One region of the Mesorhizobium sanjuanii genome, then DNA from elsewhere that is predicted to be linked to it. Evidence: riboswitches for the same ligand, from Rfam matches in the RefSeq annotation. Region 1 holds a riboswitch; each other region holds the start of a gene.
What was found. Region 1 has a riboswitch for cobalamin ahead of CN311_RS23780 (ABC transporter ATP-binding protein). Riboswitches for the same ligand answer to the same signal wherever they lie in the genome.

Region 1 (6,176 bases):
ACTTGGCATTGATGCCCTTGCGCGCGAGGTCGGCGGCGCGGTCGTACTGCGACTGCGCGTAACCGACTTCGCTGGTGTCGGATTTCTCCTGTGCCACCGCCTGGCTATAGGCCGCGCGCAGTTGCTCGACATTGAGGCGCGCACCGGCCACCGCCGCGTCGGCCTGGGCGAGCGCAATCCGATAGGGCTCGGGATCGATGGCGAACAGCACATCGCCCCGCTTGACAGACTGGTTGTCGGCGATATCGACCTGGACGATGCGGCCCGCCGTATCCGAAGCGATCGACACCTTGGCCTGCTGGAGATTGGCGTTCTCGGTCTCCTGGTAGCGGCCGCCGGTCACCCAGACGTAAGCGCCGCCGGCGATCAGTGCGGCGGGCAGAGCAACCATCAAAAGGAAACGGCCGGCACGGCGCTTCTTCTTCGGCGCCACCGGCGCCGGTGCTACCGGCGGAGCGACCGCCACGGGGCTTGCCGCCGGCTGCGAGGGAGCTTCCATCTCCAGCTCGGCCACATTCTTATTTATCTTGGCTACCGCGTTCATGCTGCTGCGCCTTCCGCACTCTTGATTTTTCCGCAGGACGCCTCGGCATCCGTCAGGTTCTCGACCATCACTTCCAGCGCCTTGATCAGGACGCGGCGATCTTCCGGCGACACGCCGGTCAGCGATACTTCATAGACTTCGCCAGCGAGGCTCTTGACCTCGGCATAGGCCTCGCTCGCCTTCGCGGTCGGAAAGATCATGCGGACGCGGCGGTCGGCGGCGTCGGAACGGCGCTCGATCCAGCCGCCCTCCTCCATGCGGTCGACCAGACGCGACACGCTGATCGGCTCGATTTCGAGAAGCTCGGCGAGCCGCGCCTGCGTGATGCCTTCTTCCTTGGCGACGCGGACCATAAGCCGCCATTGCGCCGAGGAAAGGCCGAGCCCGCTGGCGCGCGCCTCGAAGCGCTTGCGCATCAGGCGCTGCACGTCGTGGATTAAAAAGCCCAATCTGTCGATGCCGTCGGAAACCATAAGCGGTATATATAATAAGCGTGCTTATCATTCAAGACGCCGTGTTGCGCCAGAAGCCCGCAAACCTGCATGACAGCCGTGCGATGCGGTCGTGGTTAGTGATTCATTAACGGCAGAGCGGTTGGACCTGAGTGGGGTCCTGTGGCGGTGAAAGATCAAAGGCGATTGCGAATAAGCATGGTGACGACGAAGACAGCGCCGAGCGAGCTGGTGATGATGCCGATCGGCAGTTCCTGCGGCGGCAGCAGCGTGCGTGCAAGGAGGTCGCTGGCCAAAAGCAGCACCGCCCCGAACAGCGCCGAGCTTGCGATCAGACGCAGATGCAACGGACCTGCGAGCGGCCGGCACAGATGCGGGATCATCAGGCCGACGAAGCCGATGACGCCGGCGACCGAGACCAGGATCGCGGTTGCAAGCGCTGCAACGAGAAAGGTCGTGCGGCGCATGCGCGCCACCGGCACACCGAGGCTTTCGGCGGCATTTTCGCCGGCGAGGAAGGCGTCGAACCTACGGTGGTTCCACAAGCCGTAGGCGAGGATGATGGCCGCGCCAAGAGCGGCCATGCCGATATTGTCCCAGCGCGCCAGCCCGAGCCCGCCCATGGTCCAGAACAGCACCGAATGAGCGGCGCGCTGGTCGCCGGCGAAGACGAGATAGTTGGTGAGCGCGGTGAAGATGAAGGAGACGGCAAGTCCGGCCAGGATCAATCGTTCCGGGCCCTGCCCCCTTACCCGCGACACCAGCAGAAGGACAATGCCGGCGGCCAGCATGCCGCCGGTGAAGGCGGCAATAGGCAAGGTCCAGATGCCGAAACTGTCGCCGAAAACGGTGATGACGGACACCGCGCCGGCGGCCGCACCGGAGGAGAGGCCGAACAGGAACGGGTCGGCGAGGTCGTTGCGCGTCACGGTCTGCAGCAACGCGCCGACGACGCCGAGGCCGGCGCCCACCGCGATCGCCAGCAGCGTGCGCGGCAGCCTGAGGTCGACGACGATCTTGCCGACCGGTCCAGAGACCGGATGCGTGTCCAGTCCGGCCGTATGCGCCAGCGCGCCAACGACGTCCGCCAGCGAGATCACCGTCGAGCCATAGGCGATCGACAACAGCGCAAGAACGGCCATTGCTGCCGCTCCCGCAATTACGAAAAGTCCGAATGCCTTGTGGCGCAAACTCAGAACGCTTCCGGATGCATAGCCCTGGCGATCTTGGCGATCGCCTCGACATTGGCGGGTCCGGGCGTCAGTTCGGCATAGCGCAGCGCCACGAAGCGCTCGTTCTTGACCGCGTCGGTTTCCTTCATCGCCGGGTGGGCCTTCAGGAAATCAAGCAGTTTCCTGTAGCCGGCACCGTCCTGGTAATCGAGCAGGATCAGGAATTGCGGATTGCGTGACGCCACCGTCTCCCAATCCGTATTGCCCCAGCTTGTCTCCATGTCGGCCATGATGTTGTCGCCGCCGGCAGCAGCGATCATGGCGCTCGGGATCGCGAACTTGCCCGCGGTGAAGGGTTTGTCTTCGCCGGAATCATAGAGGAAGACGCGCGTGCCCTTGCGGTCGCCGACCTTCGCGGTGATCTGCGCGAGTTGCGCCTTCCAGCTCGAAACAAGCTTTTGCGCCTCGGCCTCCTTGCCGAAGATCTTGCCCAGCTTTTCGACGTCGCCATAGAGCAGGTCCATCGAGGCGGCGGCCCGGTTCTTGTCGAGATGGACGCAGCTTTCCGTCAGCACCAGCGTCTTGATGCCGTGCGGGGCGAGCGTGTCGGGCGTCACCTCGCCGCCCGGCTTCATGCCGTAATACCAGCCGGCGAAGAAGAAATCGGGCTGGACGGCTACGAGGTTTTCCAGCGTCGGGTATTTTGGCGCCAGCTCCGGGATCGAGCCTTGCTCGGCCTTGAATTCAGGGCCAACCTTGTACCAGCCGGTGATGCCGGTCAGGCCGACGATCGAGGGCTGCAGCTTCAGCGCGAAGGCCATCTCTGCCATGTTGAGATCCTGGATGACGGCGCGCCTGGGCGGCGCGTCGAAGGTCAGCGGCTTGCCGCAACTGTCGACAGTGACCGGAAAGGCGAAGGCCGCCGAGGCCAGCAGCGAAAAGGCAAGCGAGAGGACGAAGCGCTTCACGGGGTATTGCTCCTTGGGTTCAGGGAAATTTGTCCGGATGGCGAGGACGCACGGTTGGGAACGTCGAAGACGGTAAGCTCGCGGTCTTCGGTCGGGTGGCGCAGGCGGAACACATCGATGCCGAACACGTCGCGGATCAACTCTTGGGTCAGTGCGTCGTGCGGTGCGGCCAGCACTTGCAGCCGGGCGTTGTTCATCATCGCAACCCTGGTGGCGAAGGGCGCCACCAGGGCGAGATCGTGCAGCACCGCCACTACGGTCATGCCGAAACCGGCGACCAGTTCGAGAAGCTCGCCGCGAGCACGCGGATCGAGGTGGTTGGTCGGCTCGTCGAGGAACAGGATTCTTGGCTCCTGGGCGATGGCGCGGGCCAGTTGGGCGCGCTGGCGCTCGCCGCCTGAGAGCTCGCCGATGGTGCGGCCAAGCAGCGGCAGCAGGCCCGTTGTGCGCAGCGCCTCGACGACGATGTCGCGCTCTTCCAGCCTGCGTCTGAAGCCGGCATGCGGAACACGGCCAAGTTCGACATAGTCGATCAAGGCGAGCCTGGGATCGGGCTGGTCGGTCTGGCCGACGACCGCCATGCCAAGCGCCCGCTCGGCCGGCGTGATCCTGTCGAGACGGCGCCCCGACAGACGCACCTCACCGGCACTCGGCGGCAGTGCGCCGCACAGCATGCGCAAAAGCGTGGTCTTGCCGGCGCCATTGGGGCCGATAATGGCCAGACGCTCGCCCGCCGACACGGAAAGGCTCACGCCATCAACCAGGTTCCGGCCATTCGCTGTCGCGGTCACGTCGCGGGCTTCGAGAAGGAGCGCGCTCACCGGTGGCGCCCCATTGGATCGCGCGGACCCGGCGTACGGGTCGGAACCCCGCCGGTTGGATCGCGGCGAAGCAAGCACAAAATGGTGCAGTGGATGGTCTCTGAGACGCTCACCTTCCGTCACTTTCTCAACTGGCGACGGAAGGAAGCTCAGCCGATCGGACGACAGACCGATGGCTTACGTCTCCTCCCGGCACACCCCGTCCGGTCAACTCAGCTGATGGCAGGTCTCCTGGCTCGCGGGTCTCGGCTTCATCCTGCCTTCCCAGCCTTGCCGGCCAGTGGCATTCTGCGGATGTTGCTCGCCGCTTACAGTTGCGGGGGCAGCCACGGCCTCGACCCGAAAGCAGGTCTCACCGTGTTCCCTTTTCACCCCTCGCCTTTCGACTCGGGGAACCATCGTCCTTTCAGCCTAGATTTTCCCCGACCGCGCCGCAACGGTTTTTGATTGCGCTTGCAGGCATCGGAACATCGTATGTAATAATATTACATAACAAACATCGGCTTGTGCTGTCAACCGGTCGGCCAAACGTTCTCGTTTCGATTTTTCTCGATGAAAGGTCCGCCGCGGGCAGGCGCCCGACCGCGGGAAGCCCGCTATAGCTCCAGGTTCCAGTTCTGGCCGACCAGATCCTTGCCGAAGGAATGGTGGCGTTCCTCCTCGGCAAGCTTGAAGCCCGCCGCCTCATAGATGCGGCGTGCCGAGACGAGAATGTCGTTGGTCCACAAGGTCAGCGTTCTGTAGCCCTTGGCGCGGGCAAAGCCGATGCATTCCTCGACCAGCCGCTTGCCGATGCCGAGGCCGCGCGCCGAAGGTTCGACATAGAGCAGGCGCAGCTTCGCCACCTCATCCGACTTGCGCACGAGAAAGACCGAGCCGACCACCTCGCCTTCCCGTTCGGCGATCCAGCTGCGCTCCCATTTCGGATCGAAGGATTTCACGAAAGCGCCGAGGATCTCGGCGACCAGCGCCTCATAGGTTTCGTCCCAGCCATAATCCTGCGCGTAGATGAGACCCTGGCGGCGCACGATCCAGCCGACATCGCCGACCTGCAAGGGTCGCAGCAGATAGGGCACCTTCGGCTCGGCACTGTCGCCGCCCAGCAGGCGCTGCACCGTCTGCATGGCCTTGACCAGCCTGTCCTGGTCCGATGCCGCCAACCGATCGAGCAAGGCGGCCACCTGATCGTGCGAATCCCGGTTCAGCGGCGCGAAGGCCCGCCGCCCGGCCGGTGTCAGTGCGATCGACGAACGCCGCGCATCGGCTTCTATCGCGGCGCGCTCCACTAGGCCGCGTTCCTCGAACTTCTTCAGCAGCCGGCTGAGATAGCCGGGATCGAGGCCGAGATCGCGCGCAAGATCGGTGGCGGTCAGGCCATCGCGATGCGCCAGTTCGTAAAGCACCCGTGCCTCGGTCAGCGAGAAGGCGCTTTTCAGCCACCCTTCATCGAGCAGCCCGATCTGACGGGTGTAGAAGCGATTGAAGGCCCGCACCGCATCGATCCGTTCGTTGCCGGAGTAATGATGAATCGTCATGGGATCCTCCTGTCCGCACAGGATCAATCAATTATTTGACCTAGTCAAGTATCTGGGGACGGGGCCAGAACATCGCGATGTGGACGATTATCTTAATTGCCGGATCAGCCCCTCGAAACCATCGGCCAGATGAGCGGCGCCGGCCGCAAACATTTTCACGAGGTTTTTCGGCCGGCCAGGGGTCTTGTTGGCATCCAGCAGCACGGCCCTGCCCTCATGCATGACGAAATCGAACTTGCCGTAGTCGAAGCCAAGCTCGTGTCGCAGCGCACGCATTTCCTGGGGAACAGGCACCGGTTCGCGGCGGATCGTTTCGGACGCCTTGACCAGGGCATTCGGCGAGACGTAGCGGGTGCAGCGTTCGCTCTCTCCGCAAAATACCCAGAACCGCGCCGCAAAACCATCAGGTTCCTTTTCCGGAATGAACTTGTCCACGACCAGATCGTCGCGCTCGAAGACGCCATCGGGAACATCGCCTAGGGAATCATAGACCTCATAAGGCTGCAGTGTCGGCACCTCCGGAAACGGTAGCTGCTTGCTTGCGCGCTGCGCTCGCCGATTGAGGAATCTCTCCGGAATGCCCTGATTGTTGAGATTGCTTTTGACAATGACCGGACCTTGCCAGGCGTCTCCCCGGTTCAGCAACGCTTCGCTGACCCGTCGTTTGGAAATGTCGGCCGTCGC
Region 2 (6,176 bases), on a different contig from region 1:
CAGCGCCCTCATGTTCTCCGGGCCGCCCTCGCGGAAATGGCCGAGGAGGCCATCCAACTCCTCGCGCGGCAGCGTCGAGCCTTCGATCAGCCGCGGATCCTCGTCGTGGCTCTCGCCGGGCAGCAGCGCCAGCTTGATGCCGCGTGCGCGCGCAATCGTGGCAAGCTGGTCACAGCCATAGCGCCACCAGTCGTAGCCGCCGAGGATGCGGACGAGGATGACCTTGGCGTGGCGGGCGACGCTGTCGATCCAGAGATCGACGGACATCGGATGACGCAGATCGCGAAGCGCCGCCAGCCGCATCGAGGGCAGGCGTGCCGCATCCGCCTTCCAGCCCGCCGCCAGCCCGGCCAGATCGCTGTCGGTGAAGGACAGGGCCACGACATCCGCAGGCGTCTGCCTGAGATCGACAGGCTCGGCGAGATCGTCGAGCGAGGCGGATGTTGTGGTGAGGATGTGCATCGCGGTTTGTGCTTTGCCTCAGCCAGCGAGGATACGTTCGATCGCCGGGCGGTTCAGCCCCTTCAAGCCAATGACGACGAGGCGCGAGCGGCGGTCGTCCTCGGCCGTCCAGGCGCGGTCGTAATAGTGATTGACGCGCGGGCCGACGGCCTGCAGCAGCAGCCGCATCGGTTTGCCGCCGACCTCGACGAAGCCCTTCACGCGCAAAACGTTCTCTTCCTCAGCCGCGGTGGCGACGCGTTTTGCCAGTTCGTCCGGGTTGGAGACGGAGGCGATGTCGATGACGAAGGAGTCAAAATCGTCATGCTCGTGGTCGAGCTCATCGTCGTGATGGGTCTTGCGGTTTTCGATGTCGTCCTCGACGGCGAGGCCGAGACCGAGCAGCACCGAGGGATCGACCTTGCCTTGCGATGTCGGCACGATCTTCACGGCACGCGCGACATGCTCGCCGATGATGGCATTGGCGCGGGCCGAGCCGGCGGCATCCATCAAGTCGCTCTTCGACAATATGATCAGGTCGGCGCAGGCAAGCTGATCCTCGAACACTTCTTCCACAGGATCATCGTGATCGAGCGTCTCGTCCTGAGCGCGCTGCGCCTGCAGGGCGTCCATGTCGTTGGCGACGCGACCTTCGGCCAGCGCCGGGCCGTCGACCACGGCGATGACGCCGTCGACCGTCACCCGGCTTCTCACCGACGGCCACTGGAAGGCCTGGACGAGTGGCTTTGGGAGCGCGAGGCCGGAGGTTTCGATCAGGATATGGTCGACCTTCGGCGTCCGCGACAGGATCTGGTCGAGCGCCGGGACGAAATCGTCGGCGACGGTGCAGCAGATGCAGCCATTGGCCAGCTCGACGATGTTCTCCTCCGGGCAGGTGTCGATGCCGCAACCTTTCAAGATCTCGCCGTCGATGCCGATATCGCCGAATTCGTTGACGATAATGGCGAGCCGCTTGCCTCCGGCGTTTTCAAGCAGATGGCGGATCAGCGTCGTCTTGCCGGCGCCGAGAAAGCCGGTGACGACGGTGCAGGGAACGCGGGAGACGGAACCAGTCATGATCAGTCCTTCAGGAGGTCGAGGGGAGGGATGCGGGCCACGAGGCCGCGCTTCAGGCTGTCGGGGCGACCGCGCCAGGGGATGAGACCGTCGGTCGAGGTGGCGAAGAGCTTCGCGCCGGTGACGAGATCGGCGCCGCTGGTGGGAGTCAGGTCGCCGAAGACGTAGCTCCAGCAGCCGTCACGAAGGATCGCTGCGCTGAGCCGTCGCTTGCAATTGCCGAGGCATTCGACGGTGCGGATGCGGATTTTTTCGCCAGAGGCGGCCTGACGCGTGTCATCGGCGAGCAGCGCGCCGGCGCGGGGATGGGCATCGGAGCCGGCCTCATTGCGACAGGAAGAGCAGACGATGACGGTGACGCCGGCCAGGGAATCGTCCCCGCCGGGCAATATGTCCGCTGTCTCAGCCGAAAAACTGCTGTCGCGTTCCAAATCAGGCTCCTTGCCCGGAAAACCCGCCAGGCGATCGGATTCTTGTCTCTCAGACGGCAGGTCTCCTGGCTCGCGGGTCATCGCCTTTGTGCCGCCTTCCCGGGAACATCCCAGTGGTTTTCGGCCTTGGCTCGTCGCTTACAGTTGCGGGGACAGCCGCGGATTTGAAACCGAGATTTCGCACCGCATTCCCTCTTGGCTCCTCCCTTTGCCGAGAGGAGACCGTCTGAACCGGATTTAGGCTTTTGCGGGCAGCGGTGTCAACGTGAGCTTACGACACTGCGATGTCGACAAGCGCCGGACCCAGATCCCCGGCTGGTGTCACCTCGATGCGTTCGAGGCCAAGCCAGCCCTGCATCTGCTTCAGCTCCTCGACCAGCGCGGCCGGCGTTTCGGCGGGCGCGCTGGGCTCCGCATAGGCGGCATGGACGCGCAGGACGCTTGCCGGGCGGTCGGCCTTGAGGTCGATGCGTGCCACGATCCTGTCGCCAAGCAGGAACGGCAGGACGTAATAGCCGTATTGGCGCTTTTCGGCCGGCGTGTAGATTTCGATGCGGTAGCGGAAGTCGAACAGTCTTTCGGTGCGCGAGCGCTCGAAGACGACCGGATCGAACGGCGCCAGCAAGGCGCGGGCCTCGATTTTTCGCGGCAAGCGGGCGTCCTTATGAAGGTAAGCCGGCTTGCTCCAGCCTTCGACGCGCACCGGCAATAGCTCGCCCGTTTCGACCAGTTCCTCGATCCGACCCTTGATGTCGGCCGGCGACAGGCGGAAATAGTCGCGCAGGTCACCTGCGGTCGCCACGCCATGGGCACGGGCGGAGATGCGCAGCAATTCGCGATGCGCGTCCTCGGCAGTTGGCACTGGCAGGGCGAGCACGGCGGGCGGCAGCACGCGTTCGGGCAGATCATAGAAGCGTTCGAAGCCGCGGCGATGCGCCGTGGTGATGCGGCCGGCCCAGAACAGCCATTCGAAGGCGTGCTTGGCGTGGCTCCAGCCCCACCAGCCGCCCGAGCCTTTCTGGCCCTCCAATGCAGAAGCGGCGATCGGGCCGCGTTCGGCGACCTCGCGGTAGATATCTTCGATATAGGCGGCATGCTCGCGGCCCCATTTGGCGAGGCCCAGATACATTTCGTCGCCGCGCTCGGCCCGCTGCATGCGCCAGCGCATCAGCGGGTATGTCTCGACCGGCAGGAACGAGGCCTCATGCGCCCAATATTCGAACACCGTGCGCTTGCGGGTGACAGCGGCGTTGTCGAGCAGGGACAGGGGGTAGGGACCGAGGCGGGAGTAGAGCGGCATATAGTGGGCGCGCACCACCGCGCTGACGGAATCGATCTGCAGCAGGCCGGTGCGCGCCAGCACGCGAGCCAGGTGGCGGCGGTCCGGCGTGGCGCCCGGCCTCGGATCGGTAAAACCCTGTGCGGCGAGTGCGATGCGCCTGGCCATGCCGAGCGAGATCTTTTCCTTCATGCTGACGGCGCCCTGATGGTGTTCAAGCGAGGCAAGAACCGATGATTCCCGACCATGCTAGCAGGGATTTGGCGGGATATATGTCAGGAGAGAAAAGTGGAGTAAAAAGTGAAGGAAATCAAACAGGAGCGGATCGGACCAGTTTTTCGGGATGTGCCGTCCAGCACCGTGTTTTGAACAAGGTTTGACTTGCTTCGCCGAAAGCGCTGCGCTAACCCTCGCCGCGTTGCAGCATAGAGCCCCTAAAACGGTTCAGTGGTTAAACTGTCACGCTTCCGCAATACGGTTCCGTGCTGTAATCAAAGTGGATTGGCAACGGAAAGCCGCAGCATGAACGCACTTCTGAGTTCGTACCTGCCCATCGTCCTGTTCATCGGCGTGGCACTGGTCGTCGGTCTGGCGCTGATCGTGGCGCCGTTCCTGGTGGCCTACCGCAATCCCGACCCGGAAAAGCTTTCCGCCTACGAATGCGGTTTCAACTCGTTCGACGACGCCCGCATGAAGTTCGACATCCGCTTCTATCTGGTGTCGATCCTGTTCATCATCTTCGACCTGGAAGTGGCCTTCCTGTTTCCGTGGGCGGTGTCGTTCTCCAAGATCGGCATGCTCGGTTTCTGGTCGATGATGGTGTTTTTGGCAGTGCTGACCATCGGCTTTGCCTATGAATGGAAAAAAGGAGCGCTGGAATGGGATTGAACGACAGTTCAGGCACCCTCGTCGCGCCGAGGCCCAAGGGCCTCATCGATCCCAACACCGGCCGGCCGGTGGGGGAGGACGATCCGTTCTTCCTGGAGATCAACAACGAGTTGGCCGACAAGGGTTTCCTCGTCACCTCGACCGAGGCGCTGATCACCTGGGCCCGCAGCGGCTCGCTGATGTTCATGACGTTCGGTCTGGCGTGCTGCGCCGTCGAGATGATCCACACCTCGATGCCGCGCTACGACTCGGAGAGGTTCGGCGTCGCGCCTCGCGCGTCTCCGCGCCAGTCCGACATCATGATCGTCGCCGGCACGCTGACCAACAAGATGGCGCCGGCGCTGCGCAAGGTCTACGACCAGATGCCGGAGCCGCGCTACGTCATCTCGATGGGTTCCTGCGCCAATGGCGGCGGCTACTACCACTATTCCTATTCGGTGGTGCGCGGCTGCGACCGCATCGTGCCGGTCGACATCTATGTGCCCGGCTGTCCGCCGAGCGCCGAAGCGCTGCTCTACGGCATTCTTCTCCTGCAAAAGAAGATCCGCCGCACCGGCACGATCGAGCGGTAATCCATGAGCATATCCTTAAGCGAACTGTCGACCTATCTCGGCGAGAAGCTGCCCGGCCGCTTCAGTGACCCGGTGCTTGCCTATGGCGAGCTAACCGTTTGCGTCGAACCGCGCGACCTGATCGAGGTGGCGACCTTCCTGCGCGACGATTCAAAATGCCAGTTCATTTCGATCATCGACGTCTGCGGCGCCGACTATCCGTCGCGGGCCAAGCGCTTCGATGTCGTCTATCATTTTTTGTCGCCGAAGCAGAATGTGCGTATCCGCCTCAAGGTCCAGGCCAATGAGGAAACCATGGTGCCGTCGCTCACCGGCGTCTATCCCGGCGCCGACTGGTTCGAGCGCGAGACCTACGACCTCTATGGCGTGCTGTTCTCCGGCCATCCGGATCTGCGGCGAATCCTGACCGACTACGGCTTCGAGGGCCATCCGCTGCGCAAGGACTTCCCGCTGACCGGCTTCGTCGAAGTGCGCTACGACGACGAGGCCAAGCGCGTCATCTACGAGCCGGTCGAGCTCAAGCAGGAATTCCGCAATTTCGATTTTCTTTCGCCATGGGAAGGAACGGACTACGTGCTGCCGGGCGATGAAAAGGCGAAGCAGTGAGGGGGCATTGATGGGCAGCTTCTCGGTTTTTCATTGGCTTATTCTGCTGATTATTTGTGTGGTGCTGGTCGTGCCGTATTGGCGGATCTTTCCGAGAGCAGGCTGGCCTTCCGCATTGAGCCTTTTGATGGTTGTTCCGCTGGTGAATTTCGTTCTCTTGTGGATTTTGGCTTTCAAGAAATGGCCTGGAGACGCATGAGCCGTGGCTGAAACCTCCGTCCGCAATTTCAATATCAACTTTGGGCCTCAGCACCCTGCTGCCCACGGCGTTTTGCGTCTGGTTCTCGAGCTCGACGGCGAAGTGGTCGACCGCGTCGATCCGCATATCGGGCTGTTGCATCGCGGCACGGAGAAGCTGATCGAGCACAAGACCTATTTGCAGGCCGTGCCTTATCTCGACCGGCTCGATTATTGCGCGCCGATGAACCAGGAGCATGCCTTCGCGCTTGCCGCCGAGCGCCTGCTTGGCATCGAGGTGCCGAAGCGCGGCCAGCTGATCCGCGTGCTCTATTGCGAGATCGGCCGCATCATGTCGCATATCCTCAATGTGACGACGCAGGCGCTGGACGTCGGCGCGCTGACGCCGCCGCTATGGGGCTTCGTCGAGCGCGAAAAGCTGATGGTGTTCTACGAACGCGCCTCGGGCTCGCGCATGCACGCGGCCTATTTCCGGCCGGGCGGCGTCCACCAGGACCTGCCGCAAAAGCTGGTCGAGGATATCGGCAAGTGGATCGACCCGTTCCTGAAGTCGCTCGACGATCTCGACGCGCTGCTCACCGGCAACCGCATCTTCAAGCAGCGCAATGTCGATATCGGCACGGTGTCGCTGGCCGACGCCTGGGCCTGGGGCTTTTCCGGCGTCATGGTGCGCGGTTCGGGCGC
Region 3 (6,176 bases), on a different contig from region 1:
CTTCCCTTCCTGAGCTTCGGGATGCGCAGCTCAACCGTGCCGGCCCGCGTCTCCCAGTCCCGGTCGCGGTACCCATTGCGCTGGGCGAGCCGCAGCGGGGTCTTCTCGCCATAGCCGGCGTCGGTGGCCGCGCCCACCTCCAGCTCCATAAGCCGCTCGGCGGCAAAGCCGATCATCTCGCGCAGCAGATCGGCATCCGGGGTCTTCTCCACGAGCGTGCGCAGGTTCATCATGTCGTCGGTCATCGGTGGTCCTTCCGAAATGGGTTGGCGTCAACAACCAAACCCTACCGGAAAGCGCCGATGACCACCGACACGCCGCTCACTCGCTACTAACGGCGCGCTCGCGAGCGGCTTCGTAACCGCCGAGCTACACCACCTGATGGGACACGACCCCGGCGACCCCGGCGGGGGAGGGTGAGCGAGCCCTACGCGGTCTGCGATTTTTCCCGAATTGCGCGTGCCGCAGCCACCATGTTCATCAGGGCAGGGCGGACCTCCTGCCATCTGCGCGTTTTGAGACCGCAGTCGGGATTCACCCACAGTTGGCCATCCAACAATCGCTCGCGCGCAAGCATGATGAGGTTGGAAATCTCCCCCACTTCCGGGACCCGCGGCGAGTGAATGTCATAGACGCCAGGACCGATCCCGTTCGGATACTTGAAGGTTCGAAGCGTATCGAGCAGTTCCATCTGCGAGCGCGAGGTTTCAATGGAGATCACATCGGCATCCATTTCGGCAATCGCGTCCACGATATCGCCGAACTCGGAGTAGCACATATGGGTGTGGATCTGGGTCGCATCGCCGACCGCCGTTGAAGCCAGCCGGAAGCATTCGACGGCCCAGTCGAGATAGGCCTCCCAGTCGGCCTCGCGCAGCGGCAAGCCCTCGCGCAGTGCCGCTTCGTCGATCTGGATCATCCTGGCGCCGGCCTTTTCGAGGTCGCTCGCTTCATCGCGAATGGCGAGCGCGACCTGGCGGCAGACGGCTGAGCGCGGAAGATCGTCTCGGACGAAGGACCAGTTGAGGATCGTCACCGGGCCGGTAAGCATGCCCTTCATCGGCTTTGGCGTCAGCGACTGGGCATATCGCCACCAGTGTAGTGTCATCGGATTTTGTCGCGACACATCTCCAATGATGATCGGGGGTCGCACAAAGCGCGAGCCATAGCTCTGCACCCACCCGTGTTGCGTGAAGGCGAAGCCGCAGAGCTGCTCAGCGAAATACTGCACCATATCGTTGCGCTCGAATTCGCCGTGGACCAGCACGTCGAGTCCGATCTCTTCTTGCCAGCGAACGGCGGCTTCTATCTCTTTCTTCAGGAACGCCTCATAGTCGACGTAACTCAAATCGCCTTTGGCATGGGCTGCCCGCGCCTTGCGAACCTCGGCTGTTTGCGGGAAGGAGCCGATCGTCGTGGTGGGAAAGGAAGGCAAGCCAAACGTGTCGGCCTGAAGCTTGGAGCGCACGGCGAATGCGCTCTTCCGGCGCGTCATGCCGACCTTGATGCTGGCGACCCGGCCTTCGACGAGCGGATCATGCACCTTCGCGGATGTCGCGCGAACGGCGGCAGCCTCAGCCGACGCCTCCAGTTCGGCGGCGACCGCGTCCCGGCCTTCGGCCAGGGCACGGGCGAGCACGACCAGCTCGCCGGTCTTTTGCGCCGCGAAGGCGAGCCACGACTTCACATCCGCATCGAGTTCCGTCTCCATGTCCAGGTCGATCGGCACATGCAGCATCGAGCAGGATGGGGCGATCTCCACGCGGTCCAGCGGCCAGCCGGCGACGATCGGCTTGATGCGGTCAAGTATGGCAGGCAGGTTCGCACGCCAGACGTTGCGGCCGTCGATCAGTCCGAGCGAGAGCACAAGTTCCTTCTGCGCGAGCCGGCCGACGGTCTCCAACTGCTCTGGAGCGCGCACGAGATCGACGTGCAGTCCCGCCACGGGCAGAGAAATTGCGGTCTCGAGATTGTCTCCCAGCGATCCGAAATAGGTAGCGACCATGATCTTCAACTCCGGTGCTGCTTTTGACAGCCGGCAGTAGGCGAATTGGAGCGCATCCCGTTCATTGGGAACCAGATCGACCACGAGCGCCGGCTCATCGATCTGCACCCAATCGGCTCCCGCGAGCTTCAGCCTCCGCAGGAGCTCCTCGTAGACGGGCAGCAGCCGTGGCAGGAGCGCGATAGGGTTGAAACCTTCCTCAGGTGACTTCGCCAACTTGAGAAAAGTAACCGGTCCAAGCAGGACCGGGCGCGTGTGGATGCCGAGCGCCTTGGCCTCGAGGAAATGATCGACCGGTTTCGCCGACGAGAGGGCAAAGCTCTGATCGTCGGTAAGTTCCGGCACAATGTAGTGATAGTTGGTGTCGAACCATTTGGTCATTTCCATCGCGGCAAGGCCATGCCCGTTGGCCGCATGCTCGTCACCGGCATGTCCGCAATCAGCGGCCTGATCTTGGTTGCCGCGCGCCATTGCGAAATAGATATCGAGTGGGACCTCGCAGTCAGTCCAGGCGTATCGTGCCGGCACGGCGCCGACCATGGCAACGGTGTCGAGCACATGGTCATAAAGCGAGAAATCGTTGGAGGGGATTTTCGACACGCCGCGATCGTGCTGCTCCCTCCAGCTAGCGGCGCGTAGCGCCTTCGCCATCGCGAGCAGGTCGGCAGCGGGAGATTTTCCGGACCAGTAGCTTTCAAGCGCGAATTTCAGTTCCCGCCGTCGACCGATACGCGGCACGCCGAGCGTCGCCACAGGAATTCGTTGAGAGACAGTCATGCCATACCCCGATGGTTGGGGCGTGGGGACAAGGAACGCGCGAGCAGGCGGCACGAAGCCGGGCTACCGCGGCCACCGAGACACCCCGCCCGTGGACGTTGTTCGTCGTGGCAGGTCTCCTGGCTCGCGGGTCAAAGCCTCTGCCCGTCTTCCCGAGGCCGTTCGCCTCAGTGACACCAATGGGCTTGGCTCGCCGCTAACAGTTGCGGGGGCAGCGCCGGCATCGCACCGGCTTCCCTCTTAGCTCCGCTACGGCAGTGCCGCGCGGAGAACCACGACATGCGCACAATCACAGCCGCTTCGCTCCTTGTCAATACATATAACGAGATGTTTATGTGATGATGCGAATAATGCCCTTGTGCTGATCGGTCTCTTTCGCCCAAAGCTGCATACGATGCGGCCTCTCATCAGTGCAGGCTCGGAGAGGTCCTTGTCCCCATCGGCGACGCCGGATCAGATCGAGGTCGCCGGGCTCAAGGGCGTAAAGTCGGGCCAGGTTGTCACGGTCCGCCGGGAATCACAGTATTTGTACCCCGCTCGGCTTCGCTCAGCGTGCTTGCGCATTCCAGCGCGCTGATGACCATGGCCGGAAGCGGAAAGGAGAGGTGGCGCCTCAGGTCGGCGGGCTGGGGCTGGGCCGCCAGCGTCTCGAACAATTGCGCGGCGATCGCCTCGACCTGCTGCGCGAGCAGCTTCGCCCTGCGGTTGCTGAAGGCCGGCGCCACGATCGTGCGTAACCGGGCATGCTCGCCCCCTCGTGCGAGACCAGCCATCCCGGCGAACCGAGAATCACCGAATCCGGGGTGAATGCCGGACTCTCTAAGCGATGGAAGCGCGGAAGGTGACCGGCAGACGCTGCGGGCAGCGAATGACGTAAGACGGCATGTAGACGACGTCCTCCGCAGCGATGGTCAGCGCCAGATCCTCCAGCCGCCCGAACAGCGCGGGGAAGGCGCAGCGCAATTCCAGGCGCGCCAGCGCAGCGCCCAGGCAGGAATGCGGCCCCTCGCCGAATGACAAATGCGGGTTGTGCCGCCGGGTGACATCGAACCTGTCGGCGCCGGGACCGAAGGCCTTTTCGTCCCGGTTCGCCGCATGGAACGCCATCAGGACGGCATCGCCGCGGCGGACCATGCATCCGTCGATCTCCACGTCCTGGGTGGCATAGCGGAACGGCAGATTGGCCGCTGAGCTGCCCCAGCGCAGGATCTCCTCGATCGCCTGTGACCACGGAACTTGGCCGCTGCGCACCAAGTGCAGTTGCTGCGGATGCGTCAGCAATGCCAGCACGCCATTGCCGATGACGCCGGCGGTGGTCACGAAGCCCGCAGAGAGCACCATGAACAGCATGTCGATGAGCTCGGTGTCGGAAACGAGCTCGCCTTTGTCGCGGGCGACGATCAGGGCCGAAGCCAGATCATCGCCGAGCTGGCCCCGCTTGAGCGCGATAAGGCGACGGAAGAACTCCGGGATGCGCTGCCGCGTCTGTCGCACCTCTTCGGCTGTGGCGGAGGTGTTGGCCAGGCTGTAGGTGAGCGCGACGATCTCTTCACGCTGTTCGTCCGGCAAACCGAACAGTTCGGCAATCACGTTGGTGGGCAGCGGAACGGCGAACTCGCAAATCAGATCGGCACTGCCGCCGCGCTGCGCCATCTCGGCCAGGAGTCGATCGACGCATTGTTCGATCCGTGGCGCCAGCAAGGCGATACGACTGGGCGCGAAGCTGCTGGACAGCAGGCCGCGCAAGCGACGGTGATCGGCGCCGTGCGCCGTGGTCATGTTGTCCACTTTGCATATCCCGATCAGCGGATGATCCTCGGGAATCTCGCCGTCCTGCAGCGCCCGCCACTGTCGCCAGTCCTTGTTGAAACGGTGGTCGGAAAGCATCTGCCTGATCGTCTGGTGACGGCCTGCCGCCCAGGCCACCACACCGCCTGGCAGCGACACTCGCGCCATCCCCCCCTGCTGCAGAATCGCAGAAGAAAGACGATCAAGTTGCGTGGGAGCGGCCGGCACACCGATCACGTCGCAATGATCGTTTTCTACGCGCATGCCAACAACTCCTTTAAGAACCATCGCGGGTCCACTTCTCGGCACGGATGATCCGCGCGCGGACTTCGAAAGTGCCCCTTTTGTGTGGTTCGTCCTCAGAAGCGGTAGGTGAGACCTGCGCCTATCAACCAGGGATCGAGCTTGGCCTTGCCCGTGAGCTTGGCGCCGGCGACAGTGACGTCGAAGTCGGGCTTGAGGAAAAGCTTCTTCACGTCGAAGTTGACGCCCCAGTGCTGGTCCACCATGTAGTCGAATCCGACCTGCAGCGCGGCGCCGAATGTGTTCTTAACCTTGAGATCATCGGCGCTGCCGACTTGCTGATGATAGAAGATCGTATAGTTCACGCCGGCGCCGATATAGGGCTCGAAGGCGCCGAAATCGGTAAAATGATACTGCAATGTCACCGTTGGCGGCAGCAGCCAAACCTTGCCGACCTTGCCCAGCCCGCCGATCGCACCTTGGCCATCGATGTTGGCATAGGTGGTGCCGAGTATGAGTTCGGCGGCGATGTTGTCCGTGAAGAAGTACGAAATATCGAGTTCCGGCGTCACGGTGTTCGAATACGAAAGACCGGAGCCGGGCACCGCATTGACATAGCCCGAATCCTCGGTGATCACCCCCAACGCACGCAGGCGGATCTGCCAGGGGCTTGGCGCTTCCGCGACGCAGGCTTCTGCCTGCGGGACGCTCGCGGCTTGATGAACATCTGCCGCGCCGGCCTGTCCCGCAACGATGAGGACGACAGCCGCTGTCATTGCCCGCGCCACGCCAATTCGCGCTCTCGCCATACTTTTCTCTCCTTGATCTTCAGAAGCGACGCACTGCGCCTTGATTGAATCCTGCTCGCATCAATCGAGATTGACGGAGCGCTCATGCGGGAGAGCCCCCGCATGTGTCGTGCCAAATGAGAAAATCATTGCAAAACAACGCGATCATTCTGATAGCGCTGTGTCTCATGTCCGACTTCGTCGAAGATCCGACAATGAGTGTAGCCGTGGCCGCCCCCGGTAGCCGTTCGTCAACATCGGCCGCCAGTTCGTTGGCACGCTCGTACTCTGGCGTATTCTGCGCTCAGCGCCTTGATCGTCGCCTGCTGCTTCGCCGTCAGGCGGGGGGACGTTCCAGCCAGTTGGCGCAGTCCGTGGGCGTGTCCGTAAGGCGTCTCGACCGCGACCGATATGGGCAGGAAATCCTTTGGCAGCATGCGCCAGCCGCCACGCGATCGGGCTTGTAGCGGATCGCGTTCAAGCCCTCGCGCAGCTCCGTCGCCACGCGCCGCCCGGTCTTGGCCGCGCCCGGCAGGAACGGTTGTATCCGCGACCATTCCTCATGCGTCAGATCG

Region 2: another riboswitch for cobalamin. It lies ahead of CN311_RS16730 (DUF1636 family protein); the one in region 1 lies ahead of CN311_RS23780 (ABC transporter ATP-binding protein).
Region 3: another riboswitch for cobalamin. It lies ahead of metE (5-methyltetrahydropteroyltriglutamate--homocysteine S-methyltransferase); the one in region 1 lies ahead of CN311_RS23780 (ABC transporter ATP-binding protein).

Annotation. Positions count from the first base shown of each region.
Region 1 covers NZ_NWQG01000175.1:1,973-8,148, reverse strand. Annotated here, with positions in the region: gene CN311_RS23800 (HlyD family secretion protein) at 1-544, opposite strand, end outside; gene CN311_RS23795 (MarR family winged helix-turn-helix transcriptional regulator) at 541-1,017, opposite strand; gene CN311_RS23790 (FecCD family ABC transporter permease) at 1,173-2,138, opposite strand; gene CN311_RS23785 (ABC transporter substrate-binding protein) at 2,189-3,136, opposite strand; gene CN311_RS23780 (ABC transporter ATP-binding protein) at 3,133-3,957, opposite strand; cobalamin riboswitch at 4,162-4,372, opposite strand; gene CN311_RS23775 (bifunctional helix-turn-helix transcriptional regulator/GNAT family N-acetyltransferase) at 4,554-5,492, opposite strand; gene CN311_RS23770 (ATP-grasp domain-containing protein) at 5,580-6,176, opposite strand, start outside.
Region 2 covers NZ_NWQG01000103.1:14,427-20,602, reverse strand. Annotated here, with positions in the region: partial or broken gene CN311_RS16740 (cobaltochelatase subunit CobN) at 1-462, opposite strand, end outside; gene cobW (cobalamin biosynthesis protein CobW) at 481-1,518, opposite strand; gene CN311_RS16730 (DUF1636 family protein) at 1,521-1,949, opposite strand; cobalamin riboswitch at 1,988-2,191, opposite strand; gene CN311_RS16725 (winged helix-turn-helix domain-containing protein) at 2,221-3,420, opposite strand; gene CN311_RS16720 (NADH-quinone oxidoreductase subunit A) at 3,751-4,116, shown strand; gene CN311_RS16715 (NuoB/complex I 20 kDa subunit family protein) at 4,107-4,688, shown strand; gene CN311_RS16710 (NADH-quinone oxidoreductase subunit C) at 4,692-5,294, shown strand; gene CN311_RS16705 (Sec-independent protein translocase family protein) at 5,305-5,493, shown strand; gene CN311_RS16700 (NADH-quinone oxidoreductase subunit D) at 5,497-6,176, shown strand, end outside.
Region 3 covers NZ_NWQG01000013.1:74,193-80,368, forward strand. Annotated here, with positions in the region: partial or broken gene CN311_RS03185 (IS256 family transposase) at 1-245, opposite strand, end outside; gene metE (5-methyltetrahydropteroyltriglutamate--homocysteine S-methyltransferase) at 428-2,758, opposite strand; cobalamin riboswitch at 2,875-3,074, opposite strand; partial or broken gene CN311_RS03195 (cytochrome P450) at 3,349-3,593, opposite strand; gene CN311_RS03200 (cytochrome P450 family protein) at 3,602-4,834, opposite strand; gene CN311_RS03205 (OmpW/AlkL family protein) at 4,930-5,589, opposite strand.